4 regions of the Pseudomonas sp. MUP55 genome follow, and region 4 is predicted to be linked to each of the others. Evidence: predicted binding sites of a transcription regulator. Region 4 holds the regulator's gene; each other region holds the start of a gene.
What was found. Region 4 encodes sigma-54, which starts transcription at its own class of promoters, with help from an activator protein. Its sites were predicted from a motif close to ANTGGCATNNANNTTGCTNT; they were not measured.
Positions count from the first base shown of each region.

Region 1 (7,679 bases), 640 kb from region 4:
ACAAAAAACTGCAAGAAAGCAAAAAGCCCCGGAATACGGGGCTTTTCTGGTTTCAGCGTTGAAGCATTCTTCAGTCGTAGCGATGTTTCGGCTGTCCGCTCCATGCCCAATGCCGGTTCATGGTGCATTGAATCGGTGCATAACCATGAACCTGATGAAGATCCAAATGTGGGAGGGGGCTTGCCCCCGATGGCGGTGTGTCAGTCAACATCTACATGGCTGATACACCGCAATCGGGGGCAAGCCCCCTCCCACATGGGTTCTTTGGTGGGTCGGAAATCGAGGTCAGCCCTCGTCGCCTTCGTCGTCATCCCCGCCGTCGACCTTCATCCCCAGCTCCTTGATCTTGCGCGTCAGGGTATTGCGCCCCCAACCCAGCAGCACGGCGGCATCGCGACGGCGCCCAGCGGTATGCTTGAGGGCGGTCTCGATCATGATCCGCTCGAACGCCGGCACGGCGCTGTCCAGCAGGTTCGACTGGCCGCGTGCCAGGGCCTGGTCGGCCCATTGGCGCAATGCCTGTTCCCAGTTGGTGACCGGGGCCGAATCCTGAGGCAGGCTCAGCAGCTCCGGCGGCAGGTCGCTGATGTGCACTTCACGCCCGGACGCCATTACGGTGATCCAGCGGCAGGTGTTCTCCAACTGGCGCACGTTGCCGGGCCACGGCAGGTTTTTCAGGTATTCCTCGGTCTCGCTTTTGAGCAGCTTCGGCTCTACGGCCAGCTCCAGGGCAGCGCGGCTGAGGAAGTGACGGGCGAGGGTGGGAATGTCTTCGCGGCGGTCCGACATGCGTGGAATGTGGATGCGGATCACGTTGAGGCGGTGGAACAAGTCTTCACGGAACTTGCCGGCGTGCACCAGGGTTTCGAGGTTCTGGTGGGTCGCCGCAATGATGCGTACATCGACCTTGACCGGCGTATGCCCGCCGACGCGATAGAACTCGCCATCGGCCAGCACCCGCAACAGGCGGGTCTGGGTGTCGGCCGGCATGTCGCCGATTTCATCCAGAAACAAGGTGCCGCCGTCGGCCTGCTCAAAGCGCCCGCGACGCAGGTTGGCCGCGCCGGTGAAGGCGCCTTTTTCATGGCCGAACAGCTCGGACTCCATCAAGTCCTTGGGAATGGCCGCCATGTTCAGTGCGATAAACGGCGAGGCCGCCCGAGGGCTGTGACGGTGCAGGGCATGGGCGACCAGCTCTTTACCGGTGCCCGACTCGCCGTTGATCAGCACGGTGATGTTGGAGTGGCTCAAGCGCCCGATGGCGCGAAACACTTCCTGCATGGCCGGCGCTTCACCGATGATTTCCGGGGTGCGGGTCAGCGTCGGCGGCGCCTCCTGGTTCTGCTGTTCCTGGGCGTGCTGGTTGGCGCGCTTGACCAGCGCCACCGCCTCATCCACATCGAACGGCTTGGGCAGGTACTCAAAGGCGCCGCCCTGGTATGACGCGACAGCGCTGTCCAGGTCCGAGTGCGCCGTCATGATGATCACCGGCAGGCGCGGGTGCTGCTCGCGGATACGCGCCAGCAAGTCCAGGCCGCTGGCGCCGGGCATGCGGATATCGGAAATGATCACGTCCGGCTGCTGGCGAGCCAGGCGGCTCATCACGCCGTCGGCGCTGTCGAAGCTCTGGGTGGTCATGCCTTCCTGTTGCAAGGCTTTCTCCAGGACCCAGCGGATAGAACGGTCGTCGTCGACGATCCAGACAGTTTCACTACGGCTCATGTCGTGGGGGCTCCTTGTTCCAATGGCAGGAAGATCGAGAACGTGGTGTGGCCGGGATGGCTCTCACATTCGATCAGGCCCTGATGCTGGCTGATGATGTTCTGAGTAATGGCCAGGCCCAGCCCGGTACCGTCCGGGCGGCCGCTGACCATGGGGAAGAAGATGGTTTCCTGCAGCTCCGCAGGAATGCCCGGGCCGTTGTCGATGATCTCGACCTTGGTCACCAGACGATGGCGCACATGGCCGATGGTGAACTGGCGAAGGGCGCGGGTGCGCAGGCTGATGCGGCCCAGGCGCAGCTCGTTCTGGCTGCTGATGGCCTGCATGGCGTTGCGCACGATATTGAGCACCGCCTGGATCATCTGCTCGCGGTCGATCAATACATCGGGAATGCTCGGGTCATAGTCACGCACCAGGGTGATGCAACCCTGGCTTTCGGCTTCGACCAGTTGGCAGACGCGCTCCAGCACCTCGTGCACATTGGTCATGGCCAGGGACGGCAGCTTGTTGGAGCCGAGCATGCGGTCCACCAGGTTACGCAGGCGGTCGGCTTCTTCAATGATGACATTCGTGTAGTCCTTGAGATGCTCTTCCGGCAGCTCGCGGGCCAGCAACTGTGCCGCGCCGCGAATACCGCCCAGCGGGTTCTTGATCTCATGGGCCAGGCCGCGCACCAGCATCTTGCTGGTTTCCTGCTTGGACAGCTGCGCCTCTTCCTTGGTGATGCGCAGCAGGCGGTCTCGAGGGTGCACTTCGAGCAGCAGCAGGGTCGCGCCATTGCTCAGGATCGGCGTCACGGCGTAATCGACGGTCAACGTCTGGCCCGTCAGGGCGGTGAGCATCGCCTCGCGCTTGGTGAACGGGTGTGCCTGCTCCACGGCCTGGCGCAACGAGCTCAAGGCTTCGGCCGACTCGGTGAACAATTCGCTGATGAACTGCCCATGGCTGCGCTGGCCGCTGATGGCCAGGAGCATCTCCGCCGCCGGGTTCATGTACTCAAGGCGCAGGTCGGCATTGAGCAGGATGGTCGCGGTGGTCAGGTTGTCGAGTAACAAACGGTGCAGTGCATCACTGATGGTCATCAGGACCTCTTTTGGAGCAAGGCGCAGGCTTGAGGCACACGCTGATACAAGGAAAATGCAAAAACCAAACCAAGGCTCCGAAAAGAAGCGTCAAAGCCCTGAAATAAGCAGTTTTGGCGCGAAACTGTGGCGTTCTGCCAGCTTTGTCGTGAGGATTCGAACCAAAATGGGCTGGACAGGTGAGGAGGGTGCAGTCTCTCGCACCAATATAGTGCAGTTTGAGGCGGTCTGTTCAGGAAGCTGAATGCGCCCACATCCGATGTGTGAGCAACTGTCGTGATGACCCTACGATCGTTCCCACGCTCCTGCGTGGGAATGTAGCCCGTGACGCTCTGCGTCACCCGTGTGCAATTGCCGAAACTGGTAGCGGTGGCGGAACGCGGAGCGTCCCAAGGGGCATTCCCACGCAGAGCGTGGGAACGATCAAAGAGACAGTCCTGAATACATGCAATCAAATGTGGGAGGGGGCTTGCCCCCGATGACGGAGTGTCATTCGACATTTACATGCCTGATCCACCGCTATCGGGGGCAAGCCCCCTCCCACAATTTTTGATTGGGTTTGCAGGCGTTAACCTTTGTAGATGCACAGCTCGGCGGTGGCGCGGATCATTGCCAGTTGGCGCAGCGGGTCATTCAATGGCTCATGCACGGCTTCGGCGAGCCATTGGGGGCACTTGGGGTCGGTGCGCTGAGGGGTGAAGTCGGCCAACTGCTGCAGCAGGCGTTTTTGCAGCTCGTCCAGTTGCGGGCGGATCTGCTTGACCAGGTCCGGGCGCGGGTCATCGGGCGCCTTGCCCTGGAATTGCCAGTCGGACAGGTGGGTGTACTGCACCAGTTTGTTGGCTTCGATCTGCGCCGAGAAAAACTGTTCGGCGGCGGCGGGGTCCAGCTTGTAGCCGGGTGCCTGGGCGATGACGCTGGCGATCACCTCCTGCTCGCGCTTCTTGTCTTCTACGGGCTTGTGGCTGTCCCATTTGCTCAAGGCCACCTGATCGGCGATCTCCAGGCGCTCGGCGATGCTGTTGAGCAGCGGCTCGAGGGTGGGCGGTGCGGCGCAGGCGCCGGCACTGACGAACAGCAGGGCGAACACGAGTCTATGTTTCAATGCAGATCTCCTGTGGGAGGGGGCTTGCTCCCGATGGCGGTGTGTCAGTAGTACCTATGCTGCCTGACACTCTGCCATCGGGAGCGAGCCCCCTCCCACATTTTTATCGGGTTTGCAGGCGGTAAAGCGGCGTAATCCCACAAAAAAAGGCCTCCCGAAGGAGGCCTTTTTCGTCACGCTACGTCAAGCAGCGCTACCGGATCAGCAGCTGTAGTACAGCTCGTATTCCAGTGGGTGTACGAAGGTGCGAACCTTGATTTCTTCTTCGCTTTTGAGCTCGATGTAGGCATCGATGAAGTCGTCGCTGAACACGCCGCCTTTGGTCAGGAACGCACGGCCCTTGTCCAGCTCTTCCAGGGCTTCTTTCAGGCTGCCGCACACTTGTGGGATCTCTTTGGCCTCTTCAGGCGGCAGGTCGTACAAGTTCTTGTCGGCGGCATCGCCCGGGTGGATCTTGTTCTGGATACCGTCCAGGCCAGCCATAACCAGGGCTGCGAACGCCAGGTATGGGTTGGCTGCCGGGTCCGGGAAGCGCGCTTCGATACGACGGGCGCGTGGGCTGGACACGTATGGAATACGGATCGAAGCCGAACGGTTACGGGCCGAGTAGGCCAGCATGACCGGCGCTTCGAAACCTGGGACCAGACGCTTGTAGGAGTTGGTCGACGGGTTGGTGAAGCCGTTCAGGGCCTTACCGTGCTTGATGATACCGCCGATGAAGTACAGGGCAGTGTCGGACAGGCCGGCATAACCTTCGCCAGCGAAGGTGTTCTTGCCTTCTTTGGCGATGGACAGGTGAACGTGCATACCCGAACCGTTATCGCCGTACAGCGGCTTAGGCATGAAGGTAGCGGTACGGCCGTAGGCATCAGCCACGTTGTGTACGCAGTACTTCAGGGTCTGTACTTCGTCAGCCTTGGCCACCAGGGTGTTGAACTTCACACCGATTTCGTTCTGGCCAGCAGTGGCCACTTCGTGGTGGTGAACTTCGATGACCAGGCCCATTTCTTCCATGGCGTTGCACATGGAGGTACGGATTTCGTGGTCATGGTCGAATGGCGGAACTGGGAAGTAGCCACCTTTGATACCTGGACGGTGGCCCTTGTTGCCGCCTTCCACGTCCTGGTCGGACATCCACGAACCTTGTTCGGAGAAGATCTTGAACATGGAGCCGGAGATGTCGGACTTGAACTTGACCGAATCAAAGATGAAGAATTCTGGCTCTGGGCCTACGAATACGGTGTCGCCGATACCGGTCGACTTCAGGTATTCCTCGGCACGCTTGGCGATCGCACGTGGGTCGCGGTCGTAGCCTTGCATGGTCGAAGGCTCGATCACGTCGCAGACGATGATCAGGGTTGGGTCTTCGGTGAACGGGTCTAGGACGGCAGTGCTGTCGTCCGGCATCAGGATCATGTCGGAGGCTTCGATGCCTTTCCAGCCAGCGATGGAGGAACCGTCGAACATCTTGCCTTCTTCGAAGAAAGCATCATCCAGCGCGTCGCGAGCCGGCATGGTCACGTGGTGCTGAGTACCTTTGGTGTCCGTGAAGCGCAGATCAATCCATTTAACGTCATGATCTTTGATGAGTTGAACCGACTTCGACATGGTGTCCTCCGGGTGGCTTCGGGCTAGGGTAGTGGAGTTAGCCCTTAGAATTTGGGTGATGCCGGCGCGGATACTCCGCCAAGGCAACCTGCCTCACAAGAGAGCAAATTGCATGCCAGTGCGCCAACATGGCCTTTTTGCCTCAAAATGGCCCCTATAACGGTGCAATCGGCCAAAGCGCGATAAATAGCGCACTGCAATGTAGCGTTATTCGGCGCAAATGACCCGTTTTGGTGCGTTGCACAGGTGATGCATATTAACTGGTTAAACCTTGAGCGATTTCCGCTATAATCCGCGCCCCCCTTTTTCAGCAGGCCCGGCGCGCGCTGTTTCCATGAAATTAATCGTTAAAGTCTTCCCCGAGATCACCATCAAAAGCCGACCGGTACGGACGCGTTTCATCCGTCAGTTGGCCAAGAACATCCGTGCCGTGCTCCGTGACCTGGACCCGGCTGTGGTGGTGAATGGCGTGTGGGACAACCTCGAGCTGGAAACCCGCCTGACCGACGCCAAAGCCTTGAAGGACATGACCGAACGCCTGAGTTGCATGCCGGGCATCGCGCATTTCCTGCAGGTGGACGAATACCCGCTGGGCGACTTCGACGACATCACCGACAAGTGCAGGCAGCACTTCGGTGACGCGCTGGCCGGCAAGATTTTTTCGGTGCGCTGCAAGCGTGCCGGCAAGCACCCGTTCAGCTCCATGGATGTGGAAAAATACGTCGGCAGCAAGCTGCGTCGCGAGTGCGGTGCCGCCGGAATTTCCCTGAAAGCACCCGAAATCGAAGTTCGCATGGAAATTCGCGACCAACGGTTGTTCGTGATCCACAGCCAGCACAACAGCATCGGCGGCTACCCGCTGGGCGCCCTGGAGCAGACCCTGGTGCTGATGTCCGGCGGTTTCGATTCGACCGTGGCGGCTTACCAGATCATGCGTCGCGGCCTGATGAGCCACTTCTGCTTCTTCAACCTGGGCGGGCGTGCACACGAATTGGGCGTGATGGAAGTCGCGCACTTTATCTGGAAGAAGTACGGCAGCTCCCAACGCGTGCTATTTGTGAGCGTACCGTTCGAGGAAGTGCTGGGCGAAATTCTCGGCAAAGTCGATAACGGTCATATGGGCGTCGTATTGAAGCGTATGATGTTGCGCGCGGCGTCGCGAATTGCCGATCAGTTGCAGATCGACGCGCTGGTGACCGGCGAGGCGATCTCCCAGGTGTCCAGCCAGACGCTGCCGAACCTGTCGATCATCGATTGCGTCACCGAGAAACTGGTGTTGCGCCCGCTGATCGCCAGCCACAAGCAGGACATCATTGATCAGGCCGAGCAGATCGGCACCGCCGATTTTGCCAAGCATATGCCTGAATACTGCGGGGTCATTTCGGTGAACCCCAAGACCCACGCCAAGCGTCACCGCGTGGAGCATGAAGAGAAAGAATTCGACATGGCGATTCTGGAGCGTGCGCTCGAGAACGCCAAACTGGTGCCAATCGATCGAGTGATCGACGAATTGGGCCAGGATGTGCAGATCGAAGAAGTCGACGAAGCCCTGGCCGGCCAGATCGTCATCGACATCCGTCACCCGGATGCCGCTGAGGATGAGCCGCTGGAAATCGCCGGCATCGACGTACAAACGCTGCCGTTCTATGCATTGAACGCGCGTTTCAAGGAACTGGATAACAGCCGTCAGTACCTGTTGTATTGCGACAAAGGCGTGATGAGTCGCCTGCATGCCCACCATTTGCTCAGTGAGGGGCATGCCAATGTGCGCGTTTATCGACCGAGCTAAGAGCCCGGGGCTGTTTGCCTGTGGCCTGCGTCACCGGCCCCCCGACTCTGCCGTCAAGCTGTAACGGCAAGGCCTGACTCTACTGTAAATCGCTGCCACGACCTGTCAGCACACCGAATCCTCTGATCGAGATACACAAGTGATCGAAAATCTACGTAACATCGCCATCATTGCTCACGTTGACCATGGTAAAACCACCCTGGTAGACAAACTCCTGCGTCAATCCGGCACCCTGGAGCGCAACGAGCTCAACGACGAGCGCGTGATGGACTCCAACGACCAGGAAAAAGAGCGCGGTATTACCATCCTGGCAAAAAACACCGCTATCAACTGGAACGGCTATCACATCAACATCGTGGATACCCCGGGCCAC
Region 1 covers NZ_CP138214.1:432,902-440,580, forward strand. Annotated here, with positions in the region: gene ntrC (nitrogen regulation protein NR(I)) at 286-1,722, opposite strand; gene glnL (nitrogen regulation protein NR(II)) at 1,719-2,804, opposite strand; gene SC318_RS01850 (chorismate mutase) at 3,373-3,957, opposite strand; gene glnA (glutamate--ammonia ligase) at 4,111-5,517, opposite strand; gene thiI (tRNA uracil 4-sulfurtransferase ThiI) at 5,852-7,306, shown strand; gene typA (translational GTPase TypA) at 7,446-7,679, shown strand, end outside.
Region 1: glnA (glutamate--ammonia ligase) is a predicted target of sigma-54. The motif match lies at 5,618-5,637, and genes of this name have one in related genera.

Region 2 (7,679 bases), 2.6 Mb from region 4:
GGAACGTCCAGGGTTGGTCACCCGCAGCAGCATCATCCAGCAAGTGCTGGTCGAGTCGCGCCGTGAAGGCGTATTCCCCCTCGGCGCAGCGGTGCCAAGTGTGGATTACCTGCCGGTACGCGCATTGCACCAGCAACTGGCCAAGGTCACGCGCTTCCAGAGCCCGCGCGCGTTCAGCTACATGTTCAGCCCAGGTTTCGAACCGTTGCGCCGCCAGGTGGCGATTCGCATGCGCGATGCCGGTGTGGTGGTCGACCCGTCCGAAGTGGTGATTACCCACGGCTGCGTCGATGCGCTGCAGATGTCTCTGCGCGTGCTGACGCGCCCCGGCGACCTGATCGCCGCGGAGTCACCGACCTATTACGGCTTGCTGCAACTGGCTGACCTGCTGGGCCTCAAGGTGATCGAGATCCCCAGTGACCCGGCCACCGGCATGAGCCTGGAGGCCCTGCAACTGGCCGCCAATCAGTGGTCGATCAAGGCGCTGGTGCTGACCACGCGCCTGAGCAACCCCTTGGGCGGCACCATGCCCGAAGAGCGGCAGAAACAATTGCTGCGCCTGGCCTCGGATTTCGATATCCAGATCGTCGAGGATGATATCTACGGCGAGTTGATGTTCGAACTGGGTCGCACCAAGGCCCTGAAAGCCTATGATCGTCTGGACCGGGTCATCTATTGCTCGAGTTTTTCCAAGACCCTGTCCCCCGGCGTGCGCATCGGCTGGATGATCGCTGGCAAGTACCAGCAGGAAATCCAGCGTCTGCAGATGTTCAGCACTCATTCGGCGTGCAGCGTCACACAGATGGGCGTTGCGGCTTACCTGGAGAACGGCGGTTACGACCGGCACCTGCGTTACATTCGCCAGGAATACCGCAAGAACCTCAGTGCCTTCCAACTGGCGGTGCAGCAGTATTTCCCCGAAGGCACGCAGATGACCCGTCCGACCGGCGGCTTTATTTTGTGGGTCAGTTTGCCCGGGCGAGTCAATACCCAGGAACTGCATGTGCGTGCCCTGCAGCAGGGCATCAGTATCGCGCCGGGGCTGATTTTCAGTAACACCGAACAGTTCAACCACTGTATCCGACTCAATTGCGGCACCCCGTGGAACCGCGAGGCAGAGCGGGCGCTGATGACCCTGGGCATGCTTGCCAGCCAGTTATGCCAGGAGACGGCGTCGGGCTTTTGAAAATGGCAAAGGGGGACAAGATTGATCTCTGTGCTTGTCATGCCACGCACAACAGGCGAGCATGTGGCCTTCTGCCGTTAATGCTGTTGGCGATATGACCTCTATTTTTCGCGCTGTCTGGATGGTTGGCTTGTTAAGTCTATGCAACGTTGGCACTGCGCTGGCGGCGTCGCCTGTGACAGAAGCCAAGCCTGCTGCGAGCGCCGAAGAGAAGGCTGCTGCGAAAAAAACCACACCGGCAAAGAAAACGCCGCAGGCGAGCAAAAAAGCCGCCAAGGTGAAAAAGCGCGCACCGATTGCGAGCAAATCCAAGTCGGCCCGCGAAGTCGCCAAGACTCAACTGCCACCTGCACAGTTGGATCTGTCTCTGCCCTCGGATATGGTCAAGCTGCTGCAGCCGATCGGCACCATGCCTAAACCCAAGAGCGTGCCATTATTGCCGCCGCTGTTTGGTGACAAACCTTCCGACAACAGCGCATTCCAGATCAACGGCCGCTTGCTCAGCAATGAGATGAAGCTGCAGTTGCGCAACGAAGAACGGCGTGATGTGGAAGGTGCCGCGCTCGATTTTGAATTCAAGCAATAAACTTTCGCTCGTCAGTGACTAGCGTCACCGACCATCTGTCGCAGACTGGTCGGTCACTTCCGTTTTGAGCGAAAAACCTCTGTTGGACCATTTTAAAACGGCTGTTTAAGGGCGTACCCTAGCCCGGCCATCCCATTGAGTCGTCGAGGAATCTGCTGGTCATGAAATGCCGTGAAGGCTGTGGCGCTTGCTGCATCGCCCCCTCCATCAGTTCGCCGTTGCCGGGAATGCCCCACGGCAAACCTGCGGGCGAACGCTGCCTGCACTTGTCGGTCGAACTTTTGTGCCAGCTGTTCGGCCAAGCTGAGCGGCCTGCGGTGTGCAGTGATTTCAAGGCCGATATCGACGTCTGCGGCAACGACCAGGCCGATGCGATCCGCTTGATAGGCTGGTGGGAGCAGATGACGGCGGCTTGATGGGCTTTACTATCGGAACTTCAACAACAAGGAATACAACGATGGGTTCGCTGAAACGAATGGCTGTGGTATGCGGTTTCACGATGGTGTTTGCGAGCGCTGCACAGGCTGAGGAGTGGCAAGACGCCAAGAACGAGGACGGCATCAAGGTTTCCCTGAGTGAAGTGGCCGGCTCCAAGTACAAGGCGTATCGCGGTGTCACCGTGATCAAGGCGCCGGTGGCGAAAGTCCAGGCCCTGCAGGAAGATGTAGCCGGTGCCTGCTCATGGATCCATGAATGCAAATCCCAGAAGCTCGTCGACAAGAAAGGCGATGAGGCCTGGACCTACACCCAGTTCAAGGCGCCGTTCCCTGTGACGGACCGCGATTCGTATATCCATGTCACCACCACCAAAGCGGCTGACGGTACCGTTACCCGCAAGCTGGAAGGCGTACCGAACTACAAGCCTGAAGAGAAAGGCTATGTCCGCGTCGCCCAGGTGGAAGGTTTCTGGAAGCTGGTGCCCAAAGGTGCCAACGAGACCGAAGTGACCTATCAGGTGCACACTGAGCCAGGCGGCAGCGTGCCGTCGTGGCTGGCCAACAAGTTCGTGGTGGACGCACCGTTCAACACCTTGAAAGCCCTGAAGGAACACGCCGAAAAATAAGCGCGTCTGATCCTGTGCCTCCTGCCTTGAGTGGAACGTTTGGCGAACCCTCAAGGTCCGATAGATGTGAGCCCACACGCGGGCTTTATCGAGGAGGCATTGATGCAAAAGTGGCAAATTACTTTCGTTGATGATCACGGCGTGCAGTCCGTGGAGCAGTTCAGCTGCGAACATAAGCCCAGCCTCGAAGACGCTGCGCACATGATTCGCAACAAGCTGGTGCCCGTCGCCGCCGAACTCGACCTCAACGACCTCGAAGGCCGCAAGCCCGAGCCCACGGTCAAGATTCTCAAAGACCAGAACAGTATTCAAATCCTCGACATCTCGTCTGCCGTCTGAACATTTCCCAAAGGCCATTCAAGCGCCTCTGGTAGAGGTGATAGCTTCGCGCTACTCTGCAATCGAGATCAGCGAATGAATCGCTAAGGTCTGGTCTTGTCAGCTACATGCTTGTTTTCCTGCGGTGCTGTTATTGCCGTGGTACCCGCGCCAGCAGCGCGCGGGCTTCAGGAAGCACGGAAAGTCTATCCATCAGTCTGAGGAGGACGTTTCATGAGCACAGCCTATCAAGAAGACATCAGCACCAACGTTCTGCGCCGCATGAAAGAAGGCGGCTTCGACTTTTCACGTTTTCACCCCATCGAGTTCTACGCCATTTTTCCCGATGAAGAACGGGCGCGCAGGGCTGCGGGTCGATTTCGTGGCGAATCCCTGAACGCCCAGGTCAGCGCACGCGACGACGGTGCCTGGTACCTGGAACTGAGCAAAATCATGTCCGCAACCTACGACGGTATAGGAGACTTCGAGCAGGACTTTGAGGCAGTGGTAGAGCCGTTGGGCGGGATTATCGAAGGCTGGGGCGTCAAGCAGGAGGTGCGTGGGTTACCCATGTAGTGATTATGCGCAACACAGCGTATCGGCTGGCCTCAGGGCCGGCCGATTTTGTTTGGGCTACCCAAAAGTTTTCGGAACTTGCATTGCGCTTTTTTGCACCAAAAAAAAAGCCACCCCAATAGGGTGGCTGAAAGGGAAGACCTAGGAGTCGGTCAGTTCACGAGCTCACACATTACGGGCTGGGCAAAGGGTTTCGCTGTAGGACATGTCCTGTGCAGCCGATGAACGCGATTATCGGCAGATGCAGGCGCGCAGTGAAATCGACTCTGACTATGCCCTCGATAGTCGCACGCCGCATTGCAATGAAGCGTGCGACAGGGCTCCGGTCATTCTGCGCACCAGGACGGTGCGGTGAGTTTTTTCGGGTTATCTAACTTTTTGATTTTTAAGTGTTTATGCCGCTGGCACGGGCCTTGCGATGGTCCCTGCGTCCCGGGTGACAAGGAGTACGGCATGATCCGCACGTATTACAACGAAATGTACGATGGGGCAGGGCAGGTCCGTCCCCACTACCGCGAGTTCGCCCGTTGGTTGGCCGACACCCCTGCTGAACTGCTGGCTCAACGTCGACGCGAAGCCGACTTGCTGTTCCACCGCGCCGGCATCACCTTCACGCTGTATGGAGACGAGCAAGGGACCGAGCGCTTGATTCCGTTCGACACCATCCCTCGCAGCATTCCGGCGAGCGAATGGCGAATGGTCGAGCGCGGCTGCATCCAGCGGGTCAAAGCGCTGAACATGTTCCTTACCGACCTGTACCACGAGCAGCGCATCATCAAGGCGGGGATCATCCCCGCCGAACAGGTCTTGGCTAATCAGCAATACCAGTTGGCGATGCAAGGCCTGAACCTGCACCGTGATCTGTACTCGCACATCTCCGGGGTCGATCTGGTGCGTGATGGCGACGGCACTTACTACGTGCTGGAGGACAACCTGCGTACGCCGAGCGGCGTCAGCTACATGCTCGAAGACCGCAAGATGATGATGCGCCTGTTCCCCGAGCTGTTCGCCGCCCAGCGTATCGCGCCGATTGACCACTACCCCAACCTGTTGCTCGACACCCTGAAAAGCGCCAGCCCCCTGGATAACCCCAACGTCGTGGTGCTCACCCCGGGGCGCTTCAACAGTGCGTTCTTTGAGCATGCCTTCCTCGCCCGGGAAATGGGGGTGGAGCTGGTAGAAGGCGCCGATTTGTTCGTGCGTGACGACCGCGTCTTCATGCGCACCACCCACGGCCCTGAAGCGGTGGACGTGATTTACCGCCGTCTTGACGACGCCTTTCTCGATCCGCTGGCCTTTAACCCAGACTCGATGCTCGGCTTGCCAGGCCTGCTTGCCGCCTACCGTTCGGGCAACGTCGTGCTGGCCAACGCCATCGGCACCGGGGTGGCGGACGACAAATCGGTGTACCCGTTCGTGCCCGAGATGATCCGGTTTTACCTGGATGAAGAACCGATCCTGCAGAACGTTCCGACCTTTCAATGCCGTAAGCCCAACGAACTGTCCTACGTACTGGCCAACCTGCCCGAACTGGTGGTCAAGGAAACCCAAGGCTCCGGCGGCTACGGCATGCTGGTGGGCCCGGCGTCGACAGCAGCCGAAATCGAAGCCTTCCGCGCACGTATCAAGGCCAAGCCTCACGCTTATATCGCCCAACCCACCCTGTGTTTGTCCACCTGCCCGACGTTTGTCGAAAACGGCATCGCCCCACGGCACATCGACTTGCGCCCGTTCGTGCTGTCCGGCAAGGACACCCGCGTGGTACCCGGTGGCCTGACCCGTGTGGCGCTGCGCGAAGGTTCTTTGGTGGTGAACTCGTCCCAGGGCGGCGGCACCAAAGATACCTGGGTGGTCGAGGACTGACTTATGTTGAGTAGAACTGCCTCGGATTTGTACTGGATGTCGCGCTACCTGGAGCGCGCCGAAAACCTGGCGCGCATGCTCGATGTCAGCTATTCGCTGTCGCTGATGCCCCAGGACGGACGCGGCGACGGCCTGCACGAATTGGCCATGCCGCTATTGATCACCGGCACCCTGGACGACTACCACGAGCGTCACGGTGAACTGCACGCCGAACGCCTGCTGCACTTTTTCGCTCTCGACGCAGCCAACCCGGCCAGCATCTACAGTTGCCTTGGCTCTGCGCGAGCCAGCGCCCATGCGGTGCGTGGGCGAATTACCGCCGACATGTGGGAAAACATCAACGCCACCTGGCTGGATATTCGCGAAATCGCCCAGCAAGGCTTGAGCCGCTACGGCATGAGCCGGTTTTGCGAATGGGTCAAAGAGCGCTCGCACCTGTTTCGCGGCGCCACCTACGGCACCATCATGCGCAACGATGCGTTTCGCTTTATCCGCCTGGGTACCTTCATCGAGCGCGCCGATAACACCCTGCGCCTGCTCGACGCGCGTTACGAAATGGCCGGCGACCAGGCTGCGACGGTCAGCGATGGCACGGCGCATGCGTACTACCAATGGAGTGCGTTGCTGAGGGCATTGTCGTCGTTCGAGGCCTATACCGAAATTTATCGCGACGCTCCGGGCGCCCGGCAAGTCGCCGAACTGCTGCTGCTGCGCGCGGATGTTCCGCGCTCGCTACGGGCTTGCAGCGAAGAGATCGACCAGATCCTCGCCAGCCTGTCCGGCCTCAACGGTCGTCCGGCCCAGCGCCTGGCCGCCGAGATGGACGCGCGCCTGCGCTTTACCGCCATCGATGAAATTCTTGAGGAAGGCCTGCACGTCTGGCTGACCGACTTTATCCCCTTGGTCCGCCAGTTGGGCGACGCCATCTACAGTTCCTACCTGGAGGCGGCATGAGACTTTCCATCAGCCACGAAACCACCTACCGCTACGAAGATCAGGTGCGCGCCAGCATCCAATACCTGCGTCTCACCCCCCAGGAGAGTGAGCGCCAGCATGTGCTGAGCTGGCAGCTTGAGCTGCCGCGCCCAGTGCGTGCGCAAGTGGATCCCTTCGGCAACATCCTGCACGTGCTGACGCTGGATGAACCGCACGACGCCATCATCATCGGCGCCCGTGGCCAGGTGGATATCGACGAATTGCGTGAGGCTGAGCATGAGAGCCAGTCCGCCTTGCCGTTCCTGCGCTGCACGCGCCTGACCGAGCCTGACGAAGCCCTGCGGGATTTTGCCCGGCAACACTGCCATCAGCGTCGTGACCGCACGGCCCTGATCGACCTGATGCATGCGCTGAACCAGTCGATGGTCTACGCGCCGGGTGTCACTCAGGTCGACACCTGCGCTGGCGAGGCCTTCGCCGGCCGCGCGGGGGTATGCCAGGACCACACCCATGTGTTCCTGGCCTGCGCGCGTAGCCTGGGGATTCCTGCGCGCTACGTATCCGGGTATTTGTACACCGAAGACAGCGCGCACCTGGCCAGCCATGCCTGGGCAGAAGCCTGGCTGGATGACGCCTGGTACAGTTTCGACGTGACCAACCAATTGACCCGGCCGGAGCGGCACTTGAAGCTCGCCGTGGGCCTGGACTACCTGGATGCCTGCCCGGTGCGGGGCATGCGCCGTGGGGGCGGGCATGAGCAGATGCATGCGAAGGTGTCTGTCGCACCGACCCCGCTGATTTCTATCCAACAGCAGTAATCCGAAACTGACTGCATTTAAATATGGGAGGGGGCTTGCCCCCGATAGCGTTGTGTCAGCTACAAATGACTGGCTGACCCACTGCTATCGGGGGCAAGCCCCCTCCCACATTTTTAACTGCGCCATGCTCACGGTTGTGGTTGCTTGCGACCCGCCATGTGCTTCAGATACCCCACCAGCAATTCCAGCTCATTATCCGGCAACACACTGGCCGCAAACGCCGGCATCTTCGCCTGCGGCCAATGCCTCAGGCTCTGCGGGTCACGGATATAACGCTTGAGGAAATCACCGCCGAAATACTCGGTGGGGCTGTAGGGAATATTCAAGTCCGGC
Region 2 covers NZ_CP138214.1:4,389,672-4,397,350, reverse strand. Annotated here, with positions in the region: gene SC318_RS19730 (aminotransferase-like domain-containing protein) at 1-1,186, shown strand, start outside; gene SC318_RS19725 (translation initiation factor 2) at 1,281-1,772, shown strand; gene SC318_RS19720 (YkgJ family cysteine cluster protein) at 1,934-2,188, shown strand; gene SC318_RS19715 (START domain-containing protein) at 2,230-2,835, shown strand; gene SC318_RS19710 (hypothetical protein) at 2,938-3,174, shown strand; gene SC318_RS19705 (ribonuclease E inhibitor RraB) at 3,388-3,729, shown strand; gene SC318_RS19700 (circularly permuted type 2 ATP-grasp protein) at 4,183-5,592, shown strand; gene SC318_RS19695 (alpha-E domain-containing protein) at 5,596-6,546, shown strand; gene SC318_RS19690 (transglutaminase family protein) at 6,543-7,346, shown strand; gene SC318_RS19685 (c-type cytochrome) at 7,475-7,679, opposite strand, start outside.
Region 2: SC318_RS19700 (circularly permuted type 2 ATP-grasp protein) is a predicted target of sigma-54. The motif match lies at 4,130-4,149, and genes of this name have one in related genera.

Region 3 (7,679 bases), 2.9 Mb from region 4:
GCGCAGCATTTCCTGGCCCACGGGCGTGGCCAGGCTGTCGAAGCTCTGCCCGGAGAACAGCATGACCAGGTTGTTGCGGATTACCGGCATGTGCACCTTGAGCGCGTCCAGGTCCGCCTGGTTGCGCGCCAGCAAGGTGATGCTCACCTGCAAGTAGCGTTGGCGACCGTTCTGGTTGTAGTTGGCGACAAACGCCGGAAGCATCGGCTCGAAGATTGCCGGTTGCTTGACGTTAGTGGCGGTCTCGGCGGCGGGGGCCGGCTTGCTGGCACTGCTGTGCATGATGTACCAGGTGCCGCCTACCGAGGCGCCAATGGCCAGGAGCAGGCCCAGCACAATCAGCAGGATCAGCTTGAGCTTGCCTTTGCCTGCGGGGGGAGTTGCTGCGTCGTCGCTCTTCGCCATGCCAATAATCCGTCACTATTCTGGGATTCATAGATCTACGCAAAGGCAAGAGCAAGTGTTATGCCAGAGTTGTCTGGCATCAGGGCAACATTAATCAAATGTGGGAGGGGGCTTGCCCCCGATGGCGGTGTATCAGCAAAGGATTTGTTGACTGACACACTGCTATCGGGGGCAAGCCCCCTCCCACATTTCAGATCGCTGATCGGCTGGGTCAGGCGTAGTAGTCGACGGCGCTGGAGCCGATCACACTGCTCACCACCGGCGCGACGGCGGCCGCCACGTCGACAGGGTCGGCGACGTCGCCACCGTTGCCCCTACCGCCGCTGCCACTCACGGCCCGCGCCTGGTTCTGCTGCTGTTGCTGCTCCTGCCCCCGAGACTGGTCGGACACATTCACGTCCACCTGGCCCATGCCCTGCTGAGCGAACATCTCGCGCAAGCGGCCGGACTGGCTTTCCAGCGCTTCACGCACCACCGCATGCCCGCTCATGAAATTCACCTGGGCCTGCTGATCGGGCGTCATGTTGACCTTGATGTCCAGGCGCCCCAGCTCCGCCGGCTGCAACTGAATTTCGGCTGACTTGAGGTTGGTGCTGGAGAGGTACATGACGCGGTTGACCACTTCTTCGGTCCAGCCGCTCTGGTGCATGGCCAGCGGCGCATTGATCACCGGCGGCAAGGCGTTGGCGGTTTTCGGCGTGGCGGCCTGAGTCAGCGCGGCCAGGCGGTTGGCGAAGTCATCCACGCGGGTGTCGCTGCTGGCGTCTTTCAAATCCTTGAGGCCGTCATCGATCAGCGCGCCGAAGGCTTTGTCGCCGCCCTGGTCAGTGCTGTCCTTGGTGGCTTGCTGATCGACCAGGGTAGCCAGGCCCGTCGCGAAGTTCTGCGCGGCGGTCGGCTGATCCTGCGGGGTGGTTGGCGCGGCTTTCTGTGGCGCCTGGCTGCTGGCAGACACGTGACCGCCCTGCTCCATCGCCAAACGCACGGCGGGCATCGCATCCAGGGGATCGGCTTCAGGGTCGAAGGCCGGCTGCTTGGCCTCATCGATCACTGCGACGGGGGCGGCGACGACCGGCGCAGGCTTGTCATCCGCCACCACCACCGCGGGCGCTGGGGTTTCTACCGGTACGGCAGCGGGCGTGACCGCAGCGATCAACGCGGGGTCGACCGGCGCATCTACCGGCGGCTGTTGCGCCACGGACGGGTCGGCGGGCGCGTCGTCGGCCGCTTCATCGGCCTTGGCCGGCGTGGCAGGCAAGGGATTGCCGCTATCGGCAACCGCTGGCGTGCTGGCGGCAGCTTTATCGTCGCCCGCTGTCGGCGTCGACTTGCCGGGGGTGTCGCTGGTTTTCGACGCCGGCTTGGCGCCTTGGTTGGCAAACACTTGAGCGAAGCCAGGGCCCTTGTCCCGTGGGTCCGCAGCCGCTACCGCAGGGGTGGCGGCAGGCGCTTGAGGCTTGGCCGCGGGGGCAGCCTGAAGGAGCGAATTGGGGGCGACTGGCATAGATAAAGGTCTCCACTGCATGGGGGATCGGGGATGCAGTATGCAGAGGCAGAGCAAGAGTCGGGCCAAGTTGGCCAGCGCTGGTACATTACGCTTCAGCGGGACTCAGAGACTGAAGCGCTCACGCTCGGACTCATACAACGGCCGAACCAGCGCAAACTCGTGATCAATCTGATCGACCAGGGCACCGAGGCCTGCCTGCGCCCCTACCGACTCCGCTTCCAGCCGCTCACACAACTGCGCCAACCGAACCGCCCCAAGGTTGCCACTGCTGCCCTTGAAGCTATGCGCGATGCGCCCCAGCGCCTTGGCATCATCGCGTGCCTTGCGCAGCGCGGTGACGCGTTCTTCGCAATCATGCAGGAAAGTCTCCAGCAGCCGCGGGTACTCGGCCTCCATCACCTCTTGCAGGCCCGACAACACATTGGGGTCCAGATGAATCTCAGCCACTTGCTCGCTCCTTGATCAAGAATCGGCGGATTATGCCAGAGCCTTCCAGCAAAACTCCACGCAGACACTGCGCCCGCCGTCGGACCAGCGTACATCGCTGCTCAGTTGACGCACCAGGCTCAAGCCGCGACCGGACAGACGGTCGATGTCCAGCGGCTGCGCAAGCACGTGCTCAACGTCGAAGCCAGGCCCGCTGTCGTCAATGCGCAATGTCATCGTGCCGCCCGTTTCGGTCGGCACCACCTGTACCTGCACGCGGATGTACCCGTGATCCAGCTGCGCCAGCCGTTCGTTGCGCTGTTGATAATACTGCGCAAAGCCTTCGGCATCGCGCTTGATCCGGGAGTCCAGGCCCAGCACGCCATGCTCCAGCGCATTGGAATACAACTCCGCCATGACGCCGTACAGCGCCCCGCTCTGCTCCCGCAGGCCATGGACTTCCAGCAGCAGTTGCAGCAGGTAGGGCAACGGGTTGTAGCGCTTGAGCGTCTGCGCGCGAAATTCGAAACTCACCGACCAGTCCAGCGGGCACGACTGGCCGCTGTCGGTATACAGGGGCTCGGCCGCAGGCAATGGCTGGCCGGCCTGCAAGGTAATCTCCACCAGGCTGACGTCATCCCTGGCCTGCCCACGGAAGGACGCCAGTGCCTGCTCGATCTCTTCAAACAGCCGGTCGGGCTCACGGTTGGCGGCAAAAACCTGCCGCAAGCGCTCGGCGCCGAACAGCTGGTCGTTGGCGTCAGCCGTTTCCAGCACCCCATCGGACAGCAGAAACACCCGGTCGCCCAAGGCCATCGGCCAGACCTCGGTACGGTCATCGAACGCCTGCGCCGACAGCACGCCCAGCGGCAAGTGTCGCGACACCAGCGCGCTGCGTTTGCCCGTCGCAATGGCATGCACATACCCCTCGGGCATGCCGCCGTTCCACACTTCCACCACCCGCCGCTGGGGGCTCAGGCACAACAGCGTCGCGCAGCAGAACATGTCCACCGGCAGGATGCGCTTGAGCTTGGCGTTCATTTCCCTGAGGATCTGGGTCAAGCCGTAGCCCTTGGCGGTCATGCCGTAGAACACCTCCGCCAGGGGCATCGCACCGATCGCGGCCGGCAAACCGTGGCCGGTGAAATCGCCGAGCAGCACGTGCATGTCGCCGGACGGCGTGTAGGCGGCCAGCAGCAGGTCGCCGTTGAACAGCGCATAGGGCGATTGCAGGTAGCGGATATTCGGCGCCGCATTGATGCAGCCCGAATGCGCGACTTTGTCGAACACCGCCTTGGCCGCGCGCTGCTCATGCAACAGGTAGTCGTGATGCCGGGCGATCTGGTCGCGCTGTTGCAGCACCGTGGCCTGCAGCCGGCGCAGACGGTCCATGGCGTTGATCTTGGCGGCCAGGATCAACGGGTTGTAGGGTTTGGGCAGGAAGTCATCGCCACCGGCATCCAGGCATTCGGCCAGGTCGGCGCTTTCGCTCAAGGAAGTCAGAAAGATAACCGGGACCAGTTCTTCCCCGGCCAGTTGCTTGATCCAACGCGCGGCGAAAAAACCGTCCATCACTGGCATCAGCGCGTCCATCAGCACCAGTTGCGGGCGCTCGCGGGCAAACACCTCCACCGCTTGCTCGCCATTGGTCGCGGTGAGCACGTGGTGCCCCTGGCGCCGTACGATGGTCGTCAGCAACAGCAGATCGGCGGCGCTGTCTTCGGCGATCAGGATCGTCAGCGGTTCAATAACGGCGGCCATGGTACTCAACTGATGTCGAACAGTTTGTCGAAGTTGGAGATACCGAGGATCTTGCGTACATCCGAATTGCTGTTGATCACCTGGACTTCGGAATCGTCACCACCGGCGTGGTCCCGCAGCAGCAGGAGCATGCCCAGGGCCGAACTGTCCATGTAGGTGGTTTCCTTCAAATCAACGACATACGTCTCAGGCACCTTGTAGAAGCGCTCGTAGGCATCACGAAACGGCTGGTGACTGCCAAAATCGAAACGGCCCTTGACCGCAATGGTCAACTTCTTCCCGTCCAGGGATACTTCTGACTCGACTGACATGTGACTGCTTCCTTGTCGTTGGCACTAGTCACAAGGTGTAGCAGCTGAACCGGATGTGAGCAACACAGGAATCAAATGTGGGAGGGGGCTTGCCCCCGATGGCGGTGTGTCAGAAAAGGATTTGCTGGCTGACACTCTGCTATCGGGGGCAAGCCCCCTCCCACATTTGCCCTGCGTCGTTGGTTAGAACTGTTCCTGACGGGGAAGACGCTGGGACAGCTCATCGAGCAGTTTCTGCTCACGCTTGTCTTCGATGGCCCGTGCTTCGTCGATGTAGCGCTGCACCAGCTTGCGCAACCCTTCGACGCGGGCGAACGCCGCTTGCCAGCTTTCGCGGGCCTTATCGAGGTTGTTCTGGTGCCAGGCCAGGCTCTGGCGCTGTTGGCCGACGGCGGTTTCCAGTTGATTGAGAAAGCCCTGGTACCCCATCAGCCACTGCCCCGACACGCCCTTGCTGCCGCGCTCGATCCACTGCTGCTGGTATTCGCTGCGAAAGCGTTCGAGGTCGCCCAGCTTGCTTTCCGCCAGACGCACCTGGCCCTGGAAATACCCCAGGCGCTGAACGGCGGCTTTTTCGGCCTTTTCGGCCATGTCCACCACCGGGGCCAGGCGCGCGGCACGGCTGTTGGCCATGGCTTAGCCGCCTGGCGCCGGGGCGAAGATCGATTGCAGGTGCGCTTCGCTCTCACCCATGCTGATCTTGTCGTTGAGCCCCTGACGCAGGTAGGTCACCAATTGCGGTTGCAGGGCAATCGCCAGGTCGGTCTCGCGATCGCCACCGGCCACGTAGGCGCCGACGCTGATCAGGTCGCGGCTCTGCTGGTAACGTGACCACAGCTGCTTGAAGTATTGCGCGCGGGCCATGTGCTCCGGCGTGACCACCGCCGGCATCACCCGGCTGATGGACGCCTCGATGTCGATGGCCGGGTAGTGCCCCTCTTCGGCCAGGCGCCGCGACAGCACGATGTGCCCATCGAGCACGCCCCGCGCCGAGTCGGCAATCGGGTCCTGCTGGTCGTCGCCTTCGGACAGCACCGTGTAGAACGCAGTGATCGAGCCGCCGCCGGCCTCGGCATTACCGGCCCGCTCCACCAGCTTGGGCAGCTTGGCGAACACCGACGGCGGGTAACCCTTGGTCGCCGGCGGCTCGCCGATGGCCAGGGCGATCTCGCGCTGGGCCTGGGCGAAACGGGTGAGCGAGTCCATCAGCAACAGGACATTCTTGCCCTTGTCGCGAAAATATTCGGCGATGCGCGTGCAGTACATGGCGGCACGCAAGCGCATCAGCGGGGCGTCATCCGCTGGGGAGGCGACGACCACCGAGCGCTTGAGCCCTTCCTCACCGAGGCTGTGCTCGATGAATTCCTTGACCTCACGGCCCCGTTCGCCGATCAGCCCCACCACAATGATGTCGGCCTCGGTAAAGCGCGTCATCATGCCCAGCAACACCGATTTACCCACACCTGTACCGGCGAACAGGCCCAGGCGCTGGCCGCGACCGACCGTCAATAAACCGTTGATGCTGCGAATGCCCACGTCCAGCGGCACGCTGATGGGGTTACGGTTGAGCGGGTTGATGGTGGGTCCGTCCATGGGCACCCAGTCCTCGGCCTTCATGCCGCCCTTGCCGTCCAGCGCGCGACCGGCACCGTCGAGCACGCGGCCGAGCATGCTCATGCCCATCGGCAAGCGCCCGGTATCGGCCAATGGCACCACGCGGGCGCCGGGGGCGATACCGGCGAGGCTGCCCACCGGCATCAGGAATATCTTGCTGCCGGAAAAGCCCATCACTTCGGCTTCGACCTGCACCGGGTGATAGCTGTCGTCGTTGATCACCATGCAGCGGCTGCCCATGGCGGCACGCAAGCCCTCGGCTTCGAGGGTCAGGCCGACCATGCGCAACAGGCGCCCTTCCAGGATCGGTTGGCCGGGCAGCTCAGTGGCCTCGGCGTAGCTGTCCAGGCGCTTGGCAAAGCTGGTGCGTTCAAGGCGCATCGCTGGCGTCCAGGTCAACACTGATATCGGCTTGGGTGGGGTTCAATGCCTGCTCATGCTGCTGGTCCAGCAATTTGGCCATGATCTGGCTGATGCGGGTTTCCACCGTGGCATCGATGCGGCTGTGCTCGGTCTCGACGCGGCAACCACCCGGCTGCAGCGAGGCGTCCTCGACGATGCGCCAGGTTTCTTCATGGCGCTCGCGCAAGGCTTTGACCTGCTCGAAATCCTGCGGGTTGACGTACAGCCGCACATTGCCGACACCCAGGGGCAGCAGCTTGAGGGCTTCGCGCATCACGCTTTCGATCTGGCTCGAGTCAAGCACCAGTTCGCGCTGGATCACCTGGCGCGCGATGTGCTGCACCAGGCCGATCATGGACTTTTCCAACTGCGAGTCCTGCCCGGCAATCGGGTCGAACAGGCTGCCCATCAAGCGCTCGAGGCTGGCCAGCTTGCCGCTGAGGGCTTCTTCGGCTTCCTGGCGGACCTTGAGAGTGGTGCTGCGAAAGCCGTCTTTTTCACCGGCCGCAAAGCCTTCGTTGTAAGCCTCCTGGCGGATCGCTTCCAACTCTTCAAGGGTCAGTGGCTGGACTTCTTCCAGCGGCACTTCTTCCATCTGCACCGGAAGCTCTTCCACCGGCTCAGGCTCAGGTTCCGGCACGTGGGGGTCGAAGCTGGGCAACGACCAGATATCGAACCCGCCGACATCCCGCGCGCGAATCAGATCGCTGGGCGTCTCATCTTTGTTCGACATGCAGGGCGCCTTAGATCATTTCTTCGCCGCCCTTCCCGCCGAGAACGATTTCTCCGGCTTCGGCCATACGGCGGGCAATGGTGAGGATTTCTTTCTGCGCGGTTTCCACGTCGCTGACGCGCACCGGGCCCTTGGCTTCCAGGTCGTCGCGCAACAGTTCGGAGGCGCGCTTGGACATGTTCTTGAAGATCTTTTCCTTGACGCCTTCGTCCGAGCCCTTGAGGGCCAGCACCAGCACGTCGGACGACACTTCGCGCAGCAACGCCTGGATGCCACGGTCGTCGACATCGGCGAGGTTGTTGAACACGAACATCAGGTCTTCGATCTGGCCGGACAGGGTGTCGTCGATCTCGCGGATCGAGTCCATCAACTGGCCTTCGACCGAGCTGTCGAGGAAGTTCATGATGTCGGCGGCACGCTTGATCCCGCCCAGGGTGGTGCGCGAGGCATTCGAGTTGCCCGAGAACTGTTTCTCGAGAATCGTGTTGAGTTCTTTCAGGGCGGCCGGCTGCACGGTGTT
Region 3 covers NZ_CP138214.1:4,130,358-4,138,036, forward strand. Annotated here, with positions in the region: gene fliL (flagellar basal body-associated protein FliL) at 1-405, opposite strand, end outside; gene SC318_RS18530 (flagellar hook-length control protein FliK) at 617-1,909, opposite strand; gene SC318_RS18535 (Hpt domain-containing protein) at 2,015-2,359, opposite strand; gene SC318_RS18540 (ATP-binding SpoIIE family protein phosphatase) at 2,390-4,108, opposite strand; gene SC318_RS18545 (STAS domain-containing protein) at 4,105-4,410, opposite strand; gene fliJ (flagellar export protein FliJ) at 4,594-5,043, opposite strand; gene fliI (flagellar protein export ATPase FliI) at 5,047-6,405, opposite strand; gene fliH (flagellar assembly protein FliH) at 6,395-7,159, opposite strand; gene fliG (flagellar motor switch protein FliG) at 7,170-7,679, opposite strand, start outside.
Region 3: SC318_RS18530 (flagellar hook-length control protein FliK) is a predicted target of sigma-54. The motif match lies at 1,960-1,979, and genes of this name have one in related genera.

Region 4 (7,679 bases):
GACCTGCGCTGGATGAACTCCGGCCCGCTGGCCGGCCTCGGCGAAATAGAGCTGGAAGGCCTGCAACCGGGTTCATCGATCATGCCGGGCAAGGTCAACCCAGTGATTCCGGAAGCCACGGCCATGGTGGCCGCCCAGGTCATCGGCAACGACACGGTGATCACCGTTGCCGGCCAATCAGGCAACTTCGAACTGAACGTGATGCTGCCGATCATCGCCCAGAACCTGCTCAGTAGCCTGCAATTGCTGGCCAATACCAGTCGTTTGCTGGCGGACAAGGCCATTGCCAGCTTCAAGGTCAACGAAGCGAAGCTTAAGGAAGCACTGTCACGCAATCCGATTCTGGTCACTGCCCTCAATCCGATCATTGGTTACCAAAAGGCCGCGCAAATCGCCAAGCAGGCGTATCAGCAGGGTCGTCCGGTAATCGATGTCGCCCTTGAACACACCGACTTGCCTCGCAGCCAACTGGAAGTCCTGCTGGACCCGGAAAAGCTCACGGCGGGCGGCGTGTAATCATCATCCCTGCTTTGGAGGCTCATCATGGAGCACTGGAAACGTACGATCGAACGGGCCAATCGCTGCTTTATGGCGGGAGAGCTGGTTGACGCCCGCGAGGCCTACCTGCAAGCCCTGGCCCTGGCCCAAGTGTTGTTCGAACGCTGGGCGGATGCCGACGAAGCAGTGGCGGCTTGCGTCATTTCCCACCACAACCTGGCAGACCTGCACCTGCGCCTCAACCAGCCTGAGGAAAGCGCGCAATACCTCTGCGCCATTCACCAGCGCCTGCTGCAAACCATGCAGGACTCTCGCCTCAGCCCGCAGCTGCGCGAGGCAGCGTTGCGCCAGAGCAGCAAAACCTATGTCGAGCTGTTGAATTTCATCAGCGATCACGGCGAATACCCACGCACCCATCGCTTGCTGGGCGCTGCCGCTACGCAACCGGCCACCTCTTACTATGGAGCACATTGATATGACCTACACCCTGCCGGCGTTGCCTTATGCCTACGATGCGCTTGAACCCCATATCGACGCGCAAACCATGGAAATCCATTACACCAAGCATCACCAGACTTACATCAATAACCTTAATGCTGCAGTCGAGGGCACTGAGTACGCTGGCTGGCCGGTGGAGAAGTTGGTTTCCAGCGTTGAAAAATTACCGGAGCAATTACGCGCTGCTGTGGTCAACCAAGGAGGCGGTCATGCCAACCACTCGCTTTTTTGGGCGGTCATGTCGCCGGCAGGTGGCGGTAAGCCCGAGGGGGTTCTGGGCAATGCTATCGACGAACAGTTGGGTGGCTTCGACCGTTTCAAGGAGGCCTTTACCAAGGCGGCGCTGACCCGTTTCGGTAGCGGCTGGGCCTGGTTGAGTGTCACCCCGCAAAAGACCTTGGTAGTGGAAAGCAGCGGCAACCAGGACAGCCCGCTGATGAGCGGCAACACGCCGATCCTGGGGCTGGACGTCTGGGAGCACGCCTACTACCTGCTGTACCAAAACCGACGACCGGAGTACATCAATGCATTCTATAGCGTCATCAATTGGCCGGAGGTTGCCGCACGCTACCAGGCTGCCTTGGCCTGACATTCAACCTATAACAAGATCTAAGGCCGACTATGGGTACTGAAACACTGGCGATTAGCAGCGTGCGACTCTTTCGCTACGCGTTTGGCTCCCTGCTTCTCTTAGTCGGTACGGCATTGCTGGTGGCCAATGGGTTGGCCTGGCTCGACTTGGAACCGCGCATCCTGCGTGCGCTGCAGGGCGGGTCGATCTGCGCACTCGGCACCGCACTGGGCGCGGTGCCGGTGTTGGTGATTCGCCGGATGCCGGCGGCGTTGAGCGATACCTTGCTGGGTTTTGGCGCCGGGGTCATGCTGGCGGCGACCGCCTTTTCGCTGGTGGTGCCGGGTATTGCTGCCGCTGAAAGCCTGGGGCTCTCGCGTTGGGGCGCGGGCGGCTTGATCAGCTTCGGCATCATGCTGGGGGCATTCGGGCTGTATCTGGTGGACCTCAAGGTCTCCGGCGCCAGCCCGGAAATGCTGGTGGGTACGCCGGATAAACCGGTTATCCCGCCGCGCATCTGGCTCTTCGTGTTTGCCATCATCGCCCATAACATACCCGAAGGCATGGCCGTGGGCGTCTCTGCTGGCGGCGGCATGGCGGATGCGGACAGCCTCGCCATGGGCATTGCCCTGCAGGACGTACCGGAGGGCTTGGTCATCGCGCTGGTATTGGCGGGGGCGGGGATGTCGCGGATCAAGGCGTTTCTGATCGGCGCTGCATCGGGTTTGGTGGAGCCCGTATTTGCCGTGCTGTGCGCTTGGTTGGTAAGCCTTGCCGAAGTGCTGTTGCCCTTGGGGCTGGCGCTGGCGGCGGGCGCAATGCTGTTGGTGGTGACCCATGAGGTCATCCCCGAGTCACGCCGAAACGGTCACGATAAGCTCGCCAGCCTGGGGTTGTGCATCGGGTTTTGCTTGATGATGGTGATGGATACGGCGTTGGGGTAGGGCTTACTCCTACAGAGCGAGCGGGTTATTCGCCTTCATCAAAGTAGTTATTGATCAGCGCGACTAATGCGTCCATCGCTTCCTGTTCTTGTTCGCCCTCGGTTTTGAGGTGGATCTTGGTGCCCTTGCCTGCGGCAAGCATCATCATTGCCATGATGCTTTTACCGTCGACCATCGATTCCGGACTGCGCCCGGCGCGTATCTGGCAGGGGAACTTACCGGCGACACCGACGAATTTGGCTGACGCCCGGGCATGCAAGCCCAGCTTGTTGATGATTTCAATTTCCAGAGCGGGCATCGCGGGGGTGTTCCTTTCAGCTAAGGTCGCGGTGGCGAACCTGGACGTTCTTGAGGGTTTGTTGCAACACTTGGCCGAGTCGTTCCGTCAGGTAGACAGAGCGGTGGTGACCACCGGTGCAGCCAATGGCAATGGTGACGTAGGCGCGATTGCTCGCGGCAAAGCGTGGCAGCCATTTGAGCAGGTAAGTGGAGATATCCTGGAACATCTCTTCCACGTCCGCTTGTGCCGCCAGGTAGTCGATCACCGGCTGATCGAGCCCTGACTGATCACGCAGCTCCGGCTTCCAGTAAGGATTGGGCAGGCAGCGCACGTCAAATACAAGGTCGGCATCCACCGGCATGCCACGCTTGAAGCCAAACGATTCGACCAGAAATGCGGTGCCAGGCTCCGGCTGGTTGAGCAATCGCAGCTTGATCGCGTCGCGCAGTTGGTAAAGGTTCAGGTTGGTGGTGTTGATTTTCAGGTCGGCCAGATCAATGATCGGCCCCAGCAACTTGGTCTCGTCCTCAATGGCTTCCGCCAACGAACGGTTGGCGGTGCTGAGCGGGTGGCGTCGGCGGGTTTCGGAGAACCGCTTGAGCAGGGTTTCTTCGTCGGCATCCAAATACAACACGTCGCAATGAATATGCTTGGCGCGCACTTCCTCAAGCAGTTCGGGGAACCGCGAGAGATGGCTGGGCAGGTTGCGAGCGTCGATCGACACGGCGACCAGTGGCTGCGGCAGCTCGGTGTGGATCAGGGCGCGTTCCGCCAATTCCGGCAGCAGCCCGGCGGGCAGGTTGTCGATGCAGTAGAAACCGCTGTCCTCGAGAACGTTGAGAGCAGTGCTTTTACCCGAGCCGGAACGGCCACTGACGATGATCAAACGCATGATTATTGCCCGCTTTGTTCATCCAGGACGACCTGATACAACGCCTCATTGCTGGTGGCGCTGCGCAGTTTTTCGCGTACTTCCTTGCGGTCGAGCATGCTGGCGATCTGCCGGAGCAGTTCCAGGTGCGCATCGGTAGCCGCTTGCGGGACCAGCAGAACGAACAGCAGGTCGACCGGGGCGCCGTCGATGGCATCGAAATCGATGGGGGATTCCAGGTGCAGCAGGGCGCTGACGGGTGTGTCGCAGCCTTTGAGGCGGCAGTGAGGAATGGCTATGCCGTTACCAAAACCGGTCGAACCGAGTTTTTCACGGGCAATCAGCGCGTCGAACACGTCCTGCATTTCCAGACCCGGCACTTCGCGCGAGATCAGGTTGGCAATTTGTTCGAGGGCTTTTTTCTTGCTGCCGCCCGGCACGTTCACGAGGGAACGGCCGGGGGTCAGGATGGTTTCAAGTCGGATCATGGGGGGAGAGTTAACGACCTGTACCTTGCATCAGGTGCAGATTCTTTTCCTTATGCTTTATGAGTTGGCGGTCGAGCTTGTCGTAGAGCGAGTCGATCGCCGCGTACATGTCTTCATGTTCCGCATTGGCGACGAGCTTGGCATTCGGTACGTGCAGGGTGGCCTCGATTTTCTGCTTGAGCTTGTCGACCTCCATGATGACCTGCACGTTGGTGATCTTGTCAAAATGCCCCGCAAGCTTGTTCAGCTTGCTCTCGGTGTACTCACGCAGGGGTTTGGTGACTTCCAGCTGGTGTCCACTGATGTTGACTTGCATACAGCTTCTCCTTCGTTGCCAGTGCATAAAGCGGTGGGCAGAAATACCCACCACTGGAACGCTGTGGCCCGCCCGTCACATCAAACGCTTTCGCTCGCTGGAAGGCGCGATCCCAAGGGATTCGCGGTACTTGGCGACGGTTCGACGGGCGACCTGAATGCCTTGTGCCTCCAGTAAACCAGCGATCTTGCTGTCACTCAACGGCTTTTTCTGATTTTCCGCGGCAACCAGTTTTTTGATGATCGCGCGGATCGCCGTGGACGAGCATTCACCGCCTTCGGAGGTGCTTACGTGGCTGGAGAAAAAGTATTTCAGCTCATAAATACCCCGTGGGGTATGCATGAACTTTTGCGTGGTCACCCGTGAAATCGTCGATTCGTGCATGCCCACCGCCTCAGCGATGTCATGCAGTACGAGGGGCTTCATCGCTTCGTCGCCGTATTCCAGGAAACCGCGCTGGTGCTCGACGATCTGGGTCGCCACTTTCATCAGGGTTTCGTTGCGGCTTTGCAGGCTCTTGATGAACCAGCGGGCTTCCTGCAACTGGTTGCGCATGAAGGTATTGTCAGCGCTGGTGTCGGCGCGGCGCACGAAGCCGGCGTATTGCGGGTTGACCCGCAGGCGCGGCACCGATTCCTGGTTCAATTCCACCAGCCAGCGTTCGTTGTCCTTGCGCACGATCACATCAGGGACGACATATTCGGCTTCGCTGGACTCGATCTGCGAGCCCGGACGCGGGTTGAGGCTCTGAACCAGCTCGATGACCTGGCGCAGTTCGTCTTCCTTGAGCTTCATGCGACGCATCAGTTGGCTATAGTCGCGGCTGCCCAGCAAGTCGATGTAGTCGCTGACCAGGCGCTTGGCCTCAGCCAGCCAGGCGGTCTTGGCCGGGAGTTGGCGCAGTTGCAGCAACAAACACTCGCTGAGCGAGCGCGCGCCAATGCCGGCGGGCTCGAATTGCTGGATGCGGTGCAGGACGGCTTCGATCTCGTCCAGCTCGATGTCCAGTTCCGGGTCGAAGGCTTCGAGGATTTCTTCGAGCGTTTCGTCCAGGTAGCCCTGGTTGTTGATGCAGTCGATCAGGGTGACGGCGATCAAGCGATCGGTGTCGGACATCGGCGCCAGGTTCAATTGCCACAACAAGTGGCTCTGCAGGCTCTCGCCGACAGACGTACGGGTGGTGAAATCCCATTCGTCATCATCATTGCTGGGCAGGCTGCTGGCGCTGGTCTGGTAGACGTCTTCCCATGCCGTGTCCACGGGAAGCTCGTTGGGAATGCGTTCGTTCCATTCGCCGTCCTCAAGGTTGTCCACCGTAGGGGCGGTTTCCTGATAGGACGGTTCCTGTACGTCGGGATTGGGCTTTTGCTCGATGTTGTCGGCCAAGGGGTCGGTATTGTCGAAGTCGTCGCCTTCTTCCTGGCGTTCGAGCATCGGATTGGACTCCAGGGCCTCCTGGATTTCCTGTTGCAGGTCCAGGGTCGACAATTGGAGCAGGCGGATGGCCTGTTGCAGCTGCGGTGTCATCGTCAGCTGCTGGCCCATTCTCAGGACTAGCGATGGTTTCATGGCAGGGGCTTAACACCTTATTCGCCGGCGCAATGCGCCATCCACGACAGGGCGCGTGAGCGCCAAACATAAGCAAATTATATGCCTGATATCGGGGCCTTTGCCTAGAGTGCGGTAACAATAAAAAGGCTGAGGTTTTTATTGACGCGCTCGCGCTCTCGCAAATGGCCCGATATCACCGTGCTTACAGGCGGAACTCGTGACCCAGGTAAACTTCTTTAACCAGTTCGTTGGCCAGGATCGTCGCGGAATCACCTTCGGCAATCAGTTGCCCATCGTTGACGATGTAGGCGGTTTCGCAGATATCAAGCGTTTCACGGACGTTGTGGTCGGTGATCAGCACGCCAATGCCCTTGGCCTTGAGGTGATGAATGATCTGCTTGATATCGCCCACCGAAATCGGGTCAACACCGGCGAACGGTTCGTCCAGCAGGATGAACTTGGGGGCGGTCGCCAGGGCGCGGGCGATCTCCACACGGCGACGCTCGCCACCGGACAAACTCATGCCGAGGTTGTCGCGAATGTGGTTGATGTGGAATTCCTGCAGCAGGCTTTCCAGCTCCTTGCGGCGGCCGTCGCGGTCGAGCTCCTTGCGGGTCTCGAGAATCGCCATGATGTTGTCGGCCACCGAAAGTTTGCGGAAGATCGACGCTTCCTGCGGAAGATAGCCGATACCGGCGCGTGCGCGACCGTGCATCGGCTGGTGGCTCACGTCCAGGTCGTCGATCAATACGCGGCCCTGGTCCGCCTGGACCAGCCCGACGATCATGTAGAAGCATGTGGTCTTGCCGGCGCCGTTGGGGCCGAGCAGGCCGACGATCTGGCCGCTGTCGATCGACAGGCTGACATCGCGTACCACCTGGCGGCTTTTATAGGCCTTGGCCAGATGCTGGGCTTTCAGGGTTGCCATTACTCGGCCTTCTTCTTCGGCTGGATGACCATGTCGATACGTGGGCGAGGCGCGGTGACCTTGTTGCCATTGGCGCGACCCGCCTGGGCGACCTGGGTCTGGGTGTTGTAGACGATCTTCTCGCCTTCGGTGGAGTTGCCGTCGGCACTGAGCACCTTGGCCTGATCAATCAGTACGATGCGATTTTGCTGTGCATGGTACTGGATGGTCTTGCCATAGCCCTTCATCGGGCCCGGGTCTTCTGCCTTTTGCTTCTGTTCGAAGTAAGCCAGGTTGCCCACGGAAGTCACGACATCGATATCGCCGGTGGCCGTGCGAGTCAGGGTCACGGTATTGCCAGTGATCTTCATCGAACCTTGGGTGATGATCACGCCACCGGTGTAGGTCGCAACGCCTTGCTTGTCATCAAGCTGCGCATCGTCGGCCGAGATGTGGATCGGTTGCTGGCTATCGTTCGGCAGAGCCCAGGCGCTCACGCTTCCCAGTGCTGCGCCCAGACCGAGCAAAATAGGGAGGGTTTTAATGAGCCTCATACTGTCCTCTTACGTTCGATAGCAGGTGTATCCTGCTTTCTTTCAAATACGCTTTCATTCCCTTGCCAGTCGATACACCGCCAGCGCCGTCGATTCTAACGTCTTGCTCGGTCTGCGCATATTCCTTCTGTGGGAATACGGTCATGCGACTGCTGGTAATGATGGTGTCGCGGTTCTGTGTGTCTGTACGTGCGACGCGTA
Region 4 covers NZ_CP138214.1:1,069,586-1,077,264, forward strand. Annotated here, with positions in the region: gene SC318_RS04670 (class II fumarate hydratase) at 1-516, shown strand, start outside; gene SC318_RS04675 (DUF2753 family protein) at 544-972, shown strand; gene SC318_RS04680 (superoxide dismutase) at 974-1,585, shown strand; gene SC318_RS04685 (ZIP family metal transporter) at 1,618-2,511, shown strand; gene SC318_RS04690 (HPr family phosphocarrier protein) at 2,537-2,809, opposite strand; gene rapZ (RNase adapter RapZ) at 2,826-3,683, opposite strand; gene ptsN (PTS IIA-like nitrogen regulatory protein PtsN) at 3,686-4,150, opposite strand; gene hpf (ribosome hibernation-promoting factor, HPF/YfiA family) at 4,161-4,466, opposite strand; gene SC318_RS04710 (RNA polymerase factor sigma-54) at 4,542-6,035, opposite strand; gene lptB (LPS export ABC transporter ATP-binding protein) at 6,220-6,945, opposite strand; gene lptA (lipopolysaccharide transport periplasmic protein LptA) at 6,945-7,478, opposite strand; gene lptC (LPS export ABC transporter periplasmic protein LptC) at 7,465-7,679, opposite strand, start outside.